DNA from 3 places in the Pseudovibrio sp. W74 genome. Region 2 is predicted to be linked to each of the others. Evidence: predicted binding sites of a transcription regulator. Region 2 holds the regulator's gene; each other region holds the start of a gene.
What was found. The regulator LexA, encoded in region 2, represses DNA repair genes until DNA is damaged. The targets are predictions, from matches to a motif close to TGTTCNNNNTGTGTTCNG.
Positions count from the first base shown of each region.

Region 1: a site for LexA is predicted at 3,776-3,793, ahead of parE (DNA topoisomerase IV subunit B). Genes of this name have one in related genera too.
Region 3: a site for LexA is predicted at 3,486-3,503, ahead of recA (recombinase RecA). Genes of this name have one in related genera too.

Region 1 covers NZ_LMCJ01000008.1:95,639-101,475, reverse strand. Annotated here, with positions in the region: gene PsW74_RS06900 (DEAD/DEAH box helicase) at 1-1,392, opposite strand, end outside; gene parE (DNA topoisomerase IV subunit B) at 1,600-3,690, opposite strand; gene PsW74_RS06890 (tetratricopeptide repeat protein) at 4,284-5,180, shown strand; tRNA gene PsW74_RS06885 (tRNA-Pro) at 5,571-5,647, shown strand; tRNA gene PsW74_RS06880 (tRNA-Pro) at 5,669-5,745, shown strand; tRNA gene PsW74_RS06875 (tRNA-Pro) at 5,768-5,837, shown strand, end outside.
Region 2 covers NZ_LMCJ01000017.1:462,937-468,773, forward strand. Annotated here, with positions in the region: gene trpC (indole-3-glycerol phosphate synthase TrpC) at 1-13, shown strand, start outside; gene moaC (cyclic pyranopterin monophosphate synthase MoaC) at 71-574, shown strand; gene glp (gephyrin-like molybdotransferase Glp) at 571-1,785, shown strand; gene lexA (transcriptional repressor LexA) at 2,035-2,757, shown strand; gene PsW74_RS13430 (ComEC/Rec2 family competence protein) at 2,653-5,205, opposite strand; gene gltX (glutamate--tRNA ligase) at 5,331-5,837, shown strand, end outside.
Region 3 covers NZ_LMCJ01000060.1:191,828-197,664, forward strand. Annotated here, with positions in the region: gene alaS (alanine--tRNA ligase) at 1-2,178, opposite strand, end outside; gene recA (recombinase RecA) at 2,369-3,433, opposite strand; gene PsW74_RS26035 (PfkB family carbohydrate kinase) at 3,735-4,658, shown strand; gene PsW74_RS26040 (pseudouridine-5'-phosphate glycosidase) at 4,691-5,605, shown strand.

The DNA of each region.
Region 1 (5,837 bases), on a different contig from region 2:
GGCCGGAACGTGGCTTGCATTACGGAAAATCGCATCATCTTTAGGTTGATTAGCGCGGCGACCGCCTCTTGGACGAGGTGGAGCAGCACGACGCTCAGCGTGCATTGGAACCACAGGTTGCTCTTCAAGGCCAGCTGGTACAGATTCGGTTTCCTGAACTGCTGCTTCCTGAACTTCAGCCTTAGGCTTGCGTGAGCGGCTTTTTTCTTTTGGAGTGCGGGTAGAACGGCGGCGAGACTTTTTGTCATCGGCAGGCTTGGAGAAATCAACCGGCTCTCCGACCCACTCGAGCTCTTTACCAATCACGTCGTTAATCGCTTGCAATGCTTTCTGGTCCTTGCCCGTCACAATGGAAATTGCAGTACCTTCACGGCCCGCACGCCCGGTACGTCCAATACGGTGGACGTAATCTTCTGCATGAATAGGAAGATCAAAGTTAAAGACGTGGCTCACGGTTGGAATGTCAAGACCACGTGCAGCAACATCACTGGCCACCAGAACCTTGATGTGACCCTTTTTGAAGTTGTCCAGCATGGTCATGCGAGAGCGCTGGTCCATGTCACCGTGAAGTGCACCAACAGAAAACTCATGACGCACAAGCGAACGGAAGAGGGTAGCTACATCTCGTTTGCGGTTACAGAACACGATCGCATTTTGCAGATCTTCAGCACCTTCGATCAGCTCGCGCAATTTCGCGCGCTTCTCGTAGTCTTCCGCATCAGCCGCCGCAATGCGCTGCGTCACAGTATCCGCTGTTGTAGAAGCTTTCGCCACTTCCACCTTTGCTGGGTTCTGCAAGAACGTGTCAGTCAAACGCTGAATCTCAGTCGGCATAGTTGCTGAGAAGAACAGGGTCTGACGCGTGAACGGGATAAGTTTGCAGATGCGCTCGATGTCTGGAATGAAGCCCATGTCTAGCATGCGGTCGGCTTCATCGATCACGAGGATATCAACGCCCTGCAGCAGCAGCTTACCGCGCTCGAAATGATCAAGCAGGCGGCCAGGTGTTGCGATCAGAACATCAGCGCCACGCTCAAGCTTGCGGTCCTGCTCAGCAAAGGAAACACCGCCAATCAGCAGTGCGACGTTCAGCTTGTGATTGACGCCATATCGATTGAAGTTGTCTTCTACCTGCGCAGCAAGCTCACGGGTCGGCTCAAGAATAAGAGTTCTTGGCATCCGGGCGCGCGCACGGCCTTTTTCCAGAAGAGTAATCATCGGCAGCGTAAAGCTTGCCGTTTTCCCGGTTCCAGTTTGAGCAATCCCGAGGACATCTCTACGTTCGAGAACGTAAGGGATGGCGCCTGCCTGAATGGCAGTCGGTTCTGTATAGCCAGAGGCTTCTACAGCGGCGAGAACTTTCTCACTAAGTCCGAGAGTGGAAAACGACATATTTCATGTTCTTTACGATAATTGAGGAGAGAAGCTGGAAGCCGTATGAGTTACAGGTTTCTCCAACCAGTTTGGCGGAACACTACATTTCTAAGCAGCGTTGTCAATAAATTCTGCGGTATAACCGATATATTCCTTCAAGTTATGCCAAGGTTGCCGAGTTATAACCTACGCAAAACTCAGCAACTATTCAGAATTAAGGGTCTTTTAAATATCCAGATCAGTCGCGAACTCTGCTCGCTCCTGAATAAAGTTGAAGCGTGCCTCAGGTTTATTGCCCATCAGCTGCTCAACCGCATTGCGGGTTTCACTCACTTCATCCTCGCCAACAACCACTTTAAGCAGCGTCCGACGCTTCGGATCCATGGTGGTTTCCTTCAGCTGAGCAGGCAGCATCTCACCAAGGCCCTTAAAGCGGCCAATTTCGATCTTGCCATTCTTCTTGAAGCTGGTTTTCAAAAGCTGCTCACGATGTTCGTCATCCCGGGCATAAAGCGTCTTACCACCCTGACTGATCCGGTACAGCGGAGGAACAGCAAGGTAGAGGTGACCGTTATTGACCAAATCCGGCATCTCTTTATAAAAGAATGTGATGAGAAGGGCTGCGATATGCGCCCCATCAACGTCCGCATCAGTCATGATGACAATGCGCTCATAGCGCAGATCTTTGTCATCGTAGTTGGATCGCGTCCCACACCCAAGGGCTTGAATGAGATCAGACAGCAGCTGGTTTGCGACCAGCTTGTCCCGGCCAGCGTTCGCAACGTTCAGGATCTTACCACGCAATGGCAGAACAGCCTGTGTCGCACGATTACGAGCTTGTTTTGCTGAGCCACCCGCGGAATCACCCTCCACGATAAACAGTTCAGTGCCATCAGATTTGCTTGTTGAGCAATCTGCGAGCTTGCCGGGCAAACGAAGGCGACGAACTGCAGTTTTACGCGCGACGTCCTTCTCCTGGCGACGCTTCAAACGTTCTTCAGCACGATCAACCACCCACTCAAGCAGTTTGTTTGCCTGATTAGGAGAAGCGGTCAGCCAGTGGTCAAACGCATCGCGGACGGCGTTTTCAGCAATACGGGTTGCCTCATTCGTGGCCAGCTTGTCTTTTGTCTGACCAACAAACTCAGGCTCGCGCACGAACACAGAAAGCATACCAGCTGCTGACGTTAAAACGTCGTCACCCGTAATAATGGAAGCCTTCTTGTTGCCAATCAGCTCGCCATAGGCCTTCAGGCCGCGGAGCAGGGCGTAGCGCAGGCCCGTTTCATGCGTGCCACCTTCAGGTGTCGGAACAGTGTTACAGTAAGAGTTGACGAACCCGTCGCCAGCAAACCAGGCAACAGCCCATTCAACTGAGCCATGCTTACCTGTCGCTTGTGTGCGGCCTGCAAAAACTTCGTCAGTAACACGGCGCTCTTTACCAAGAGCCTCTTCCAGGTAATCCTTCAGGCCGCCAGGGAAATGGAAAGTCGCAGTCTCAGGTACTCCATTGGCTTCATCGGCAAGAGCCTTGGCACAGCGCCAACGAATCTCCACACCGCCAAACAGGTAGGCCTTGGAACGCGCCATCTTCATCAAACGGGCGGGTTTGAACTTGAGTGTCTTGCCGAATATTTCCGCATCCGGCTTAAACCGCACCATGGTGCCACGGCGGTTGTGAACATCCCCAACCAGCTCAAGGCCGCCATCAGCAAGGCCACGACGGAACGTCTGGCGATACAGCTTGCGGTTACGCGCAACCTCAACGACCAGTTCTTCGGAGAGCGCGTTTACAACGGAAATACCCACACCATGCAGACCACCAGAGGTCTCATAGACTTTGCTGTCAAACTTACCGCCGGCATGCAGGGTCGTCATAATGACTTCCAGCGCGGACTTGTCTTTATATTTAGGATGCGGATCAATCGGGATACCGCGGCCATTATCAGTAATGGTCAGGTAGCCATCATCGCCCAGGGAGACATCAATCCAGCTGGCGTGGCCTGCAACGGCCTCATCCATGGAGTTGTCAATCACTTCAGCGAACAGGTGGTGCAGCGCCTTTTCATCCGTGCCGCCAATATACATTCCCGGACGGCGACGCACAGGCTCCAGACCTTCAAGCACTTCAATGTCAGCTGCGGTATAATCACCCTCAGCGCCGACGGGAGCGGCCTTGCCTGCGGATGATGGCTTTGCAGGTGAGGTCGGTGCGCTTGCGGCTGGTGCTTGTTTCTTCTCAGTGCTGCCAGAAGAGGATGTCAGCTCATCCATGCTTTTGGTAACATCTGCAAACAGATCATCAGGCGTGCTCATCGTACCTCTTTGGTCTTGCGCTTAAATAGTCTCGAATCAAACGGCAGTCTTGCAGGACTGAGAGAAAAGGGCAAAGATCTGCCGGAGTTCTACTCTTGTTCCTTGTGGGTAAGCGCAAGACATACGCCTTTTCGCTTACCTGAATGTGCCGAACCCCACCAAAAGCGGGCATCTGATGCCATATGCGCCATTCCCGGCGAAAATACAAATGGCATTTGTGATTGCCCCAAGGCCTGTGATCAAAACTTTACACCGGACATACACACGGCAGTTACGTCATCTGCTGCAGATTGTTGCGAGCATGCAACAGCATTTTGCGCTGACCCGAATGGTGGAAACTGACACTGGTTCATGAATAGCAAATTGGATAGTTTGCCTTGTCCATGTTTGAGAGATGGTCGAACTGTGTAGGATTTTTGTCAATCAGATAGAAAGCTAGGCATTTGTAAGATCATTTGTGACAATTTGAAGGTATGTCACCTTTGGAAACAAAATTGACATTTTTTCCTTTCATAGCCTGATCACGCAACGACGGTATGAAAAGATAAGAAGTCAGAACCACTGACAAGTAGGCAGTGGTCAAGTGAGGCACTTTGATAAAAGCTCTGTTTAAAGATGAAATGGGAACGCACCACAATGCGTTGACGCGTCTTGTAACAAGCTTGAGCTGCGCCTCGGTTCTTACTCTTCTCGCACTCAACAGTGCACATGCTTTGGATACCAACAAAAGTGCAAGTGCAATGGCTGCCGTCAATCAGATGGCAAATGTCACACCTCAGCAAGCATTAAGGGAAGGGGCCCGCGCTTACTACTCCGGTGAAAAAGACAAGGCACTCTCTCCACTTCGCTACGCTGCTGAAAACGGACAGGCTATGGCAGCCTGGAAGCTCGGCAGGATGTACGCGCAAGGAGACGGTGTGCCGGAAGATGATCTTCAGGCGTTCCAGTATTTTTCCCAGGTCGTGCGCGAATATTCCTCCGATGGCCCCAAAGCACGCTCAGCCCCATTTGTCGCAAGCGCTCTTGTTGAACTGGGCCGCTACTTCCTGACAGGTATTGGCGACAGCCCGGTTAAACAGAACACGCACAAAGCACGTGAGGTGTTCACCTACGCTGCCTCCTACTTTGGCGATGCGGATGCGCAGTACAATCTCGGCATCATGTATCTCAACGATAAGCTGCCAGATTATGACCGCCGATTGGCTGCACGTTGGTTGAAGCTCGCAGCCGTAAAAGGCCATGTCGGAGCGCAGGCCAAATTTGGTGAACTGCTGTACTTTACAGAAGAACTGACAACCGCACGCATGACAGGCCTCAAATGGATGACCCTGGCACGCCGGCAAGTGGTTGGCGGTGATAATGATGCATGGATCGTCTCTCTCCACGAGAAGGCATTTTCTCTCGCCTCAGAAAAAGAGCGTCGCAATTCTGCTGAATGGGCAGATGCATGGCTGGTTAAGCGCGGCCACGTGATTGCTTCAAGCAACTAATCCACTCTCTTCTGATTTTCTTTTAAAATATGACTTGACCACTCAGGTTATTTCTGCGATTTAAAACATGAGTTCAATATTCAAGTTTTGTTATTGACCTCTGTTTGGCGATTGTAGACCCCGATTGCGGGTCTCTGGAATGTACTTGGGGTGAGCCTTTTGCGCTCACCCTCTTTTTTTGCCTGCATGTCGCAGAAAAGCTAAAATTTTCACAGTCTTCACGCACATTGTTTAAGCCTCTGAAATTTCAGTCTTTTCAACAGCAGGATGCAGTTTTTGAAATTTTCTCGCATGATTTGGGAAAAACTATAAAACACGCTTGCCAAGCTTTAAAACTCTGCCTATATACCTGCCTCAACAAGACGCCGCGGGGCGTCACGTTGATGAGATCGGAGCATAGCGCAGCCTGGTAGCGCATCTGGTTTGGGACCAGAGGGTCGCAGGTTCGAATCCTGCTGCTCCGACCATTCATCAACACGAAGATAGATCGGAGCATAGCGCAGCCTGGTAGCGCATCTGGTTTGGGACCAGAGGGTCGCAGGTTCGAATCCTGCTGCTCCGACCATCTATCGACCCGAAGATTAGTTCGGAGCATAGCGCAGCCTGGTAGCGCATCTGGTTTGGGACCAGAGGGTCGCAGGTTCGAATCCTGCTGCT
Region 2 (5,837 bases):
GCTTAAACGCTAAAAATCAACTGCTTGGCAAAAGCAGACACCTGAACAAACTGTGTCCAGAGGCAAGAAAATGTCAGAACTTTCTCCAAAACTCACTCACTTAGATGACAGCGGTGCGGCTCATATGGTCGACATTTCGGAGAAAGAGGTTACCTCACGCATTGCCCGAGCAGGCGGTCAGGTAAAAATGCAGCCTGAAACTCTGGACATGATCCTTTCAGGTAACGCCAAGAAAGGCGACGTGCTCGCAACGGCGCGCATTGCTGGCATCATGGCGGCCAAGAGAACTCACGAGCTGATCCCTCTCTGTCATCCTCTGGCGCTTTCCAAGGTTCAGGTGGACTTCACACCCAACCCTGAACTGCCAGGAATTGAGATCGAAGTCTTTGCAAAAGTGTCCGGCCAGACCGGTATCGAGATGGAAGCACTTACAGCTGCCTCCGTTGCCTGCCTGACAATTTACGATATGGCAAAAGCCGTTGATCGCTCTATGGAGATCGGTGAAATCCGGTTGCTGGAGAAGAAGGGCGGCAAGTCCGGTCACTATCTGGCTGAGGAGGATAACTCCCAATGAACTTGATCAGTATTGAAGAAGCGCTGGACCGCCTCCTGAAAGATGTGAATCCGACCGGTACCGAGCAGCTTCCACTACTTGAAGCCGGAGAACGCATTCTGGCAGAAGATGTTGCTGCAACACGAACGCAGCCTCCATTTTCCGCCTCAGCAATGGATGGATATGCCGTCAAAGCTGCTGATACGGTCGATCCAGAGACTGCTTTGAAGGTCATTGGAGAAGTCGCTGCCGGGCATAACTTCGATGGCACGTTGCAAGCCGGAGAAGCTCTGCGCATCTTTACAGGTGCACCTGTTCCAGCAGGCGTTGACGCGATTTTGATGCAGGAAAACGCCCGCCGTGACGGGGATAACCTGTTTTGCGAGGAAGCCGTTTCTGTTGGTAAGTTCATCCGCCCAGCAGGCCTCGACTTCAAAGAAGGCCAGACCCTCCTGAAGGCAGGAGCTCCACTCGGCTTCCGTGAATTGTCTCTTGCAGGCGCTATGAACCACGCAACCTTGCCAGCGCGCAAAAAGCCAGTCGTTGCGATCCTCGCAAATGGTGATGAACTCGTCGAGCCAGGTCAGATACCAGGTCCGAATCAAATCATAGCGTCCAATCAGGTCGGCATCGCAGAATTCGTCAGAAACTGTGGCGGAACGCCAATGATGCTGGGCATTGCACCAGACCAGCCTGAGGAAATCACGGCACGCGTGAAACAGGCTATTGAAGCAAAAGCCGATGTACTGGTGACACTCGGCGGTGCCTCTGTGGGCGACCACGATCTCATTCAGGACGTACTGGGCGCTGAAGGCATGGAGCTAGGCTTCTGGCGCATCGCCATGCGCCCGGGCAAGCCCCTCATGGCCGGAGCCCTTGGCCCCATGAAAGTCCTCGGCCTTCCTGGCAATCCAGTCTCCAGCCTTGTATGCGCACTCCTCTTCCTTGGCCCGCTTCTGGATAAGATGCTAGGCCGCACGGTCTCTGTGACAAATCAAGGCGTTACCAAAGCCACATTGGCGGCTGATTTGCCTGCAAATGATATGCGTCAGGACTATCTGCGCGCCAGTCTGAGTACAGACGAACACGGAGATCTGATTACAACACCGTTTGGCAAACAGGACTCTTCCATGCTTGCCTTGCTGACAAAAGCAGATGCCCTGATCATTCGCCCACCACACGCACCGGCTGCAAAGGCAGGTGAAAAAGTGGACCTGCTCAAGCTAGGCTAAATCCTGGCATCACAAGTGGGCAACCCCTGCCCACTCACCCATCAGAAACCAAATCCCCCAGTTCTAGCAGGGCTTAACCTCAACAAACCCATTGCAGAACACAATGAGAACAGGTAGAGTACGTTCGTGTTTTGTCCTTCCAATCGCAGAAGTTGAAGTCTTTCAGCTTCTTGGAATTACAAAACTGCGATTGGTCAGGAATGGCCGCTCACTTTCAATCAGCGCCTTAGGAGCGAACGGGGATAAAAGATGCTTACACAGAAGCAACACGAGCTTTTGATGTTCATCCATCAACGCTTGAAGGAAGCCGGTGTTCCGCCCTCCTTCGATGAGATGAAGGACGCGCTGGACCTCCGTTCCAAATCCGGCATTCACCGGCTGATCACAGCTCTGGAAGAGCGCGGCTTCATTCGCCGTTTGCCGAACAGAGCTCGTGCGCTGGAAATCCTCAAACTGCCAGACTCAATTTCTCCGGGCCTGAAGCCTGCCGCCAAGGAAAAAGGCTTTGCACCTGAGGTGATTGAGGGCTCCCTGAGCAAGAAAGTAGCAACGCCGCCACCTCCACGCGCCACATCACCAGACGAAGTGCCGACGCTGGAAATCCCGGTCATGGGCCGCATTGCTGCGGGTGTACCAATCGAAGCAATCCAGACACAAAGCCATACCATCGCAATGCCGGCTGATCTGATGGGGCGTGGTGAGCATTATGCGCTGGAAGTTAAAGGCGACTCCATGATCGATGCCGGTATCTTCGATGGGGATACCGTGTTGATCAAACGAGGTGACACGGCTGATAACGGCGAGATCGTTGTGGCGTTGATTGATGAAGAAGAAGCAACCTTGAAGCGCCTGCGCAAAAAAGGCGCCTCAGTCGCGCTGGAAGCGGCCAACCCCGCCTACGAAACTCGCATCTTCGGCCCGGGTCGCGTCCACGTTCAAGGCAAGATGATTGCGCTCTTCCGCCGCTATTAAATCATTGGTTGCCTGAGGCAATTTCGGATTCCAAGGCCTGCGCTGAGCATGATATGCCCAGCGCACTTTTTTTATTCTTTCCCCGCCCTTAGCGCCAGCTGAGAGCCAGATGTAAGCTGAACCTCGTTCTCCGAAAATCTTCTGGTCGATAACCAGCTCAGCCCGGCAAGCCGGAGGCGCCTGAACCTGTGTGATGACGATGGTGGCAAGATGGCAGTCAGCCTCCAAAACATCAACTGCTTTGGACTGCGCCAGCAGGATAGGTTCTGAACTTACCCTCTCTCCCTCCGCAGGCTGCTGAGGGAATATCTCAATCACACAGCCGCGCTCATCACAGGACCGATCTGAAGCCCTCACCTTGTGCTGCTTGAACGAACCCGCTGAACCCCCACCAGCGCGCAACAGGCTGTCAGCAGCAAACGACATACGCGAGGACGTCAGTCGAAACGCACCATCCTGCCCATAATAAGCAATGTGCTTGCCCGCATCCGCAATCATCAGATCAGGCGCCTTGCCACCGGCAAACATCAGGACACTCACCGTAAATGCCGGAAGTGAAAGCCATTTCAGGCGCAGCGGCATCACACACAGCACGACAATCGCTAGGATCACGAGCAGATACCCTGGAGCACTGGCAACCCCGAGACTGGTCAGCCCCTCACTGAGTGAGCTCACCCAGTAGGCAGCTTTCAGCACCAGCGCCAACCCAGCCTCCATCCCTTGCAGAAAGAACGCATCCGCACCAAACGGGATCGCCAGCAGGCTCAATAACCCAAGGGGCATAACCACAAAAGTCACCAATGGCATAGCAAGGATATTCCCCAGAACTCCATAAGGCGCAACCTGCTCAAAATGCATCGCCGCAACTGGCCCCGTGGCAGCACCTGCAATCAACGAGGTCAACGCACAAGCTAGAATCCACTTTAAGCTTACACGACTAACCTTATGAAACCATGAGACATTCCGTCTGCGCGAACTATCTCGATCACCGAGCAACCAATCCTTCCCAAGCATATAGGCTGAGAGCAAGGCGAGCACTGCAATGAAGGACATCTGAAACCCGGGAGCCAGAACTTCCTCCGGCCTCAGGCTTAAAAGAACAAGGCAAGCCAGCGCCAGACCACGCAGACTGAAGGCCCGCCGACCAAGCAGACCCGCGCATAAAATCATCGCCGCCATCAAAAAAGCCCGCTGCGTTGCCACAGAAGCTCCTGACAAACCAAGATAAACAATCGCCGCAATCAGTGCTGCCACGCTGGCATAAACGTGAATATGTCCTTTCAGCGCAAGCGACTGGCTGAGGGATAGGATCAGGCGGGCACCAAGGAAGACCAGAGAGGTCACAAGGCCCATATGCATACCGGAAATAGCAAGGACATGAGCAAGTCCGGCGTTGCGTAACGCATCCTTGTCAGCGGTGGCAAGGTAGTCTCGCTTGCCCACCAGAAGCGCAACAGCAAATGCACTTTCCGGGCTGTTATCCAACACCCGCCGGATCCGCTGTGCTATCCCACTACGCACACGCTCCACCCCTTGCAGAAAACTTGTGCCCTCTACGTGTGCCACAACAACCGGCTTGGAAAGCGCATAGCCAACCGCACCAATCCCACTGAAAAACGCAGTGCGGGCAAAGTCATACCCACCGGGGCGCACCGCACCTCCCGGCGGCAATAACCGAGCCTTCAGCTGCATCCTGTCCCCCATCACGGGTGCCTCTTTCATCCCCTTGATGCTGATCCGGATGCGATAAGAAAGAGGAGTTACGCCCTTCTGTGAAAGTGCTTTTACATCTGCAAAAATGACGGAGTAAGCCCCTTTGCCAGAATGCTTCAAACCAGCAATCACTCCCTCCACTTTGCGTGTAACCGGGCGCTCCAGCGGGTCACCGCGCGCATACTCCACGCGCAAATCCGCAAGGAAGAACCCGGCTGTAAAGAACAAAAGCGCGGTCAGTCCAACCGTCAATCTCCCAACTCTCCAACGACGAAAAGCAAATAATCCCAATAAGATAAAAGGAGTTCCGCTTAAAACACTATAAGGCTCCGCAGGGAGTGAGAAATAAACCAGCACCCCAGCCAGATGACAGATCGCATACCAGAGAATGCCATGTCCCTTGTTCCAATCCTGCACGAGAGCAGAGCGGGTATAAGTCATAACAGCTGACCAATCCGGCTTCAGCATAAAACGCAGCAGTCTAAGCAACCCCAGCTTAACCTCAAGAAACCCAACGCGCTGTTTTTCCTCCGTAAAATTCGTGCTTGCGTTGCTATGTGCGTTTTTTGCGTTGGTTTGCGTTTTTGTGCGTTGCTGTGTTGCTCGCCCAGTAAGCGCCGTATCTGCTTCAAACGGCGCAGAAGAAAACTTATCCTCCTCAAGGCAACGCTCGCCTATTCTGGGAGCACAGCCACCAGATTGCGTCTTGTCTGAGGATGATTGCCCCTCGCGCACCCTTAAGTCCCTTTCTGCCACTTGGGAACTTTTCAATGCTATGGTACACAGACCGCAGAGGTACGGCGCCCCGCCGTAATTACCCCAAACTATTCGAAGTAACTTGAAACTTTTCCGGAACACCTATGACTAAACCTGTTGTGACGCGCTTTGCGCCTTCTCCTACTGGCTACCTGCATATTGGCGGCGCCCGTACAGCCCTGTTCAACTGGCTTCTGGCAAAACACAGCGGCGGTAAAATGCTGCTGCGTATCGAAGACACCGATCGCTCCCGCTCCACCGAGGAAGCCGTAGATGCGCTGCTGGACGGTCTGTCCTGGCTGGGCATGGACTGGGACGGCGAGCCGATCTCCCAGTATGGCCGCGTTGAGCGCCACCGCGAAGTTGCTGAGCAGATGGTCAAGGACGGCACTGCGTACTACTGCTACTGCTCCCCGGAAGAAGTGAACGAGATGCGCGAGAAGGCCCGCGCAGAAGGTCGCCCGCCGCGCTATGACGGCACCTGGCGTGATCGTGCCCCATCTGAAGCACCAGAAGGCATCGCCCCTGCCATTCGCCTGAAAGCACCGCTCGAAGGTGACACCATCGTGGAAGATCAGGTTCAGGGCACCGTCAAGTTCGCCAACAAGGAT
Region 3 (5,837 bases), on a different contig from region 2:
ACTCTCACGCATCAGCGCATCCTGCTCCGCCAGATACTTGCGTGCTTCATCACCAGTGAGTGCTTCAATACGGCGAACACCAGCAGCAACAGCACCTTCAGAAACAACGGTCACAAGACCAATGTCACCAGTGCGCTTCACATGCGTACCGCCGCAAAGTTCCACGGAGTAAGACTTTCCGGCTTTCTCGCCAGTGGTTGCCGTACCCATGGAAACCACACGGACTTCATCGCCATACTTCTCACCGAACAGAGCCATCGCGCCAGCTTCAATCGCTTCATCAACTTCCATCAAAGAAGTCTCAACAGCGCCATTCTGCAGCACAATCTCATTGGCCAGAGCCTCAACCCGTACTGTTTCTTCAGCACTGACAGGCTTTGGATGCGAAAAGTCAAAACGCAGACGCTCTGGCGTAACCAAAGAACCCTTCTGAGCAACGTGAGTACCCAGCACTTCACGCAGCGCTTCGTGAACCAGGTGCGTCGCAGAGTGATTGGACCGAATTGCACTGCGGCGAGAATGGTCAACAACCAACTCAAGCGCATCGTCCACCTTAACTTCACCGCTCTCAACACGAACAAAATGGACGAACAGACCGTCAGCTTTTTTCTGCGTGTTGGTGACAGCAAGGGAAACACCATCTGCAACCATGGTACCACAGTCGCCAACCTGACCACCGGATTCGCCGTAGAACGGTGTCTGGTTAAGGATCAGAGACCCCTCTTCACCCTGCTTCAGAGAAGTAACTTCTTCACCATCCTTCACAAGGTTCAGAACAACGCCTTCTGCCTTCTCAGTCTCATAACCGAGGAACTCAGTCGCGCCTGCTTTTTCTTTGATGGAGAACCAGATGGCGTCTGTTGCAGCATCACCGGAACCTGACCACGCCGCACGCGCTTCAGCACGCTGGCGCTCCATAGCAGTATTGAACCCATCGGTATCAACCGCAATCTCACGGCTACGCAATGCATCCTGTGTCAGATCGAGTGGGAAGCCAAAGGTGTCATACAGCTTAAACGCTGTTTCACCATCAAGCTGATCACCAGAACCCAGAGAACTGGTTGCATCTTCCAGCAAGCCAAGGCCGCGCTCAAGAGTTTTGATGAAACGCTTTTCTTCCAGCTGAACAGTCTCTTCAATAAGCTTTTCAGCACGCGGAAGCTCAGGGAACGCCTGACCCATTTCACGAACCAGAGTAGGCAGCATCTTGAAGATGACCGGCTCTTGTGCACCCAAAAGGTTTGCATGGCGCATCGCGCGGCGCATGATGCGGCGCAAAACGTAACCACGGCCTTCATTGGACGGCAGAACACCATCAGCAATCAGGAAGGCCATGGACCGCAAGTGATCTGCAATCACCCGGTGGCTCGCCTGCGCTTTGCCAACAGCTTCAACACCAGTGAGATGCTCAGAGCTCGCAATCAACGCCTTGAAGAGGTCGATCTCATAGTTGTTATGCACGCCCTGCATAATCGCAGCAAAACGCTCAAGACCCATGCCAGTATCGATGGATGGACGCGGCAGATCGATACGCTTTTCTGGCAGCTGCTCGTACTGCATGAACACGAGGTTCCAGATCTCGATAAAGCGATCACCATCTTCCTCAGGAGATCCTGGAGGGCCACCCCAGATATGTTCGCCGTGATCGTAGAAGATCTCGGAGCATGGGCCACAAGGACCTGTATCACCCATGGCCCAGAAGTTATCTGAGGTTGGGATGCGGATGATTTTCTCATCAGCAAAACCGGTCAGTTTTTTCCAGATCTTGAATGCTTCTTCATCCTCGGAATAAACGGTGATCAACAGCTTGTCAGCCGGCAGCCCGTATTCTTTGGTGATCAGATTCCACGCCAGCTCAATAGCGTTTTCCTTGAAGTAATCTCCAAAGGAAAAGTTGCCCAGCATTTCAAAGAAGGTGTGATGGCGCGCAGTGTAGCCAACATTGTCCAGATCGTTGTGCTTACCGCCAGCGCGGACACACTTTTGCGAAGATGTTGCACGCACGTAATCCCGTTTTTCCAAACCGGTGAATACGTTCTTGAATGGCACCATACCCGCATTTGTAAACATCAATGTCGGATCATTGCGTGGCACCAGTGGACTGGAAGGAACAACTTCGTGTCCGTTCTTTGCAAAGTAGTCGAGAAAAGCCGACCGAATTTCGTTGACGCCACTCATAGGTATTGATGTCCGTCTCGTTTTCTAGTGGGCAGCTACTTCAACAATCACAGCCGCCAAATTGCAGGGTATGCGCATCAAAAACGATGCAACAAAAAATTAGTATCTGCCGCGTTTTAGCCATATGCAGCAAATCTGTCCATAAAACCCTACAAAAAAAGAGGCTGGATAAATCCAGCCCCTCTAAACTCTATTGGTTTTCCGCAGCTTTTTCCGGATCATCAATCGCTTCAGCGATCAAACCTGCATTCTGTCGGATAGCAAGTTCAATCTCGTCCGCCAGTTCAGGATTCTCTTTCAGGAAGGTTTTCGAGTTCTCTCGCCCCTGCCCCAGCCGCTGGCTGTTGTAGGAGAACCACGCACCTGACTTCTCAACAATGCCGCCTTTCACACCAAGATCCAGCAATTCTCCCATTTTGGAGATGCCTTCACCGTAGATGATGTCAAACTCAACCTGTTTGAATGGAGGCGCCAGCTTATTTTTCACCACTTTCACGCGGGTCTGGTTACCAACAATTTCGTCACGATCTTTAATCGCACCGATACGGCGGATATCCAAACGCACAGAAGCATAGAACTTGAGCGCGTTACCACCGGTTGTCGTCTCAGGCGAACCAAACATCACACCGATCTTCATGCGGATCTGGTTAATGAAGATCACCATGGTGTTGGATTTGGAAATGGAAGCGGTCAGCTTGCGCAGCGCCTGGCTCATCAAACGAGCCTGCAGGCCAGGGAGCGAATCGCCCATCTCACCTTCAAGTTCGGCTTTTGGCGTCAGCGCAGCAACAGAATCGATCACCAGCACATCAATCGCACCAGAGCGAACCAGCGTATCGGCGATCTCAAGTGCCTGTTCACCAGCATCCGGCTGAGAGATGAGCAGGTCATCAATATTCACACCGAGCTTGCGTGCATAAATCGGGTCCAGCGCATGTTCAGCATCAATAAAGGCGCAAATTCCGCCTCCTTGCTGCGCACAGGCAACTGTGTGCAAAGCCAGCGTGGTTTTACCGGAGCTTTCAGGTCCATAGATCTCAACGATACGCCCTTTTGGCAGTCCGCCGATTCCAAGGCCGATATCAAGACTGAGAGAACCAGTCGAGACGCTCTGGATTTCTACGGCCTGCCCCTGGCCCATGCGCATAATGGAGCCTTTACCAAAGGCTCGTTCAATTTGGGAAAGCGCTGCATCCAGTGCTTTATTCTTGTCCATCTGATTGCCCTCAACAAGGCGAAGTGAAGTTTGTGCCATACGTTCTCATCCCTTATTCCACGATGGACGCGTAGTTTCAAAGTCAGTTATTTGTACTCACTTTGTTCCAACTTCGCAATACCTGATAACTAACTAATAAAAATGGATTAATTTCAATGCGTTCTCCTATTGTTCAACATGTAGATAACTTTTCCCGACACCTGTTTGGGGGAACGTATCTGGAATCAAACAGCAAAATGCACTTTTGATACATCACCCACAGTCTGTATTTGCTCGTAGCTTGCTTTGGCCAACCACATTGCATATCAACTGTCTTTCGATGTCGGGAGGAGAATTGGTTATGTCCACTAAAAAGGTCGGAGTAATCGGAGCAATCCATCTGGACAGGATTGCCCATGCAGATCGACCATTCAAGCCGGACACCTCAACACCCGGGAAAATTATGTCCCGTGCTGGAGGTGTTGGAGCAAACATTGCACGCGCAATGGCCCGGCTGGGCATGCAACCAACAATGCATGGATGTCTGGGGGACGATGCAGACGGAGCATTCCTCGCAAAAAGTCTGACAGACTGCGGGATTGATACCTCCAGTATCACCACTGTCGCAGACGGTCGAACAGGATCCTATCTGGCGCTTCACAATCCGGATGGCACATTGTTCTCCGCTATTTCGGACAGTGAGATCACAGCAAAGGTAAGTTTCTCAGACGCAAATCCAATCCCGCAGGCTCTGCTGGACTGCGATATCTGGCTCTGTGAAACCAATCTGGAAGAAGCAACGCTTCTCTCACTTGCCAATGCCAAGGAGCATCGCCTTCTCGCAGCAGACACCGTCTCAATTGCGAAAGCGCCAAAACTGCGTCCCCTCCTCTCAAAAATCGACATTCTTTTTACCAACACAGATGAAGCCACAGCTTTTTTGGAGTGCAAACCAGGAGAATTCTCAGCAGAAGAACTAGCTCGAAAGCTGGCAACTGCGGGCATTCCAATTGTTCTGGTCAGCAATTCCAACAAGCCACTGGCTCTTCACTGTGCAGGCAGCACAAGCTCGCACACTCCATTTTCTGTTGTTCCCGTAGATGTCACCGGTGCCGGTGATGCCTTCATTGCAGGCTTTCTTTATGCAAGTTGCCTCAATGAAGCCCCGGTTTCAGCAGTAAAAAGCGGTCTTGCCTCTGCATCAATTACAGTGGAAGCGACCGGCGCTGCGCCAGAAACGCTTTCACCCCAATCGCTTAAAGCTCGTTTATTAGAACATGCCTAAGCACCAACAACATACGAAAGACTGGGAAAACCATGGGAAGTTCAATTAAAATCCATCATTCAAAAGAAGTTGCAGATGCTCTGAGCAGTGGCGCCCCTATTGTTGCGCTGGAGTCCACCATCATTACCCATGGCATGCCGTACCCGCAAAACGTTGAAACTGCCCGCGAAGTAGAACAGATCATCCGTGACGGTGGCGCAGTCCCTGCGACAATCGCTGTGTTGAACGGCGAGCTGCATGTGGGTCTGGAAGACAGCACTCTGGAAGAACTGGCAAACGCTAAAGACGTCATGAAGTGCTCCCGCGCAGACCTTTCCTTCGCTATGGCGCTGGGTAAAAACGGCTCCACAACCGTAGCCGCAACCATGATGGCAGCACACGCAGCTGGCATCCGCGTGTTCGCAACCGGCGGCATCGGCGGTGTCCATAAAGGCGCAGAAACCAGCTTCGATATCTCAGCTGACCTGGATGAGTTGTCCCGCACTCCAGTCTGTGTTGTTTCCGCAGGTGCAAAAGCGCTGCTCGACATTCCAAAGACACTGGAAGTTCTGGAAACACGCGGCGTTCCGGTCATTGGTTTCAACTGTAAAAACGTGCCTGCTTTCTGGTCCCGCGATTCAAAGATCAAAGCGCCTTACAGCCTGGACGATGCTTCAGAGATCTCCAAGCTCATCAAGTTCCGCGAAACATTTGGCGACCACGGCGGCATGCTCGTCACCAACCCGGTACCTGTTGAAGATGAAATCCCATCTGACGAAATGCAGGTGTTCATCGATGCCTCCATTCAGGCAGCAGAAGAGCAAAACATCACCGGCAAGGAAGTCACCCCATTCGTGCTGCAAGACATTTTCGAGCGCACTAAGGGCCGCAGCCTCGCAACCAACATTGCGCTTGTTAAAAACAACGCAAAGCTTGCTACTAAAATCGCTTGTGGTTTGACTGCGTAAGCAACTTTTAACCCAAGAAATAATGTAAATCCGGGTTGGCCCTTCCAATCCGGATTTTTTATGTACGATCAGCACCATTTTTCAAAAGCACCCCGACACGTGTAGTCAACTCAAATCATGCAGAGACTTTCACATCTCTTTGATCGAAAGATTCCGTTGTTTTTCGGTCCCGATTATTTTAGGTGTTCTAAAGCTATAGAATTTTACATCTCTGTGTTTCTATTGGCGCATC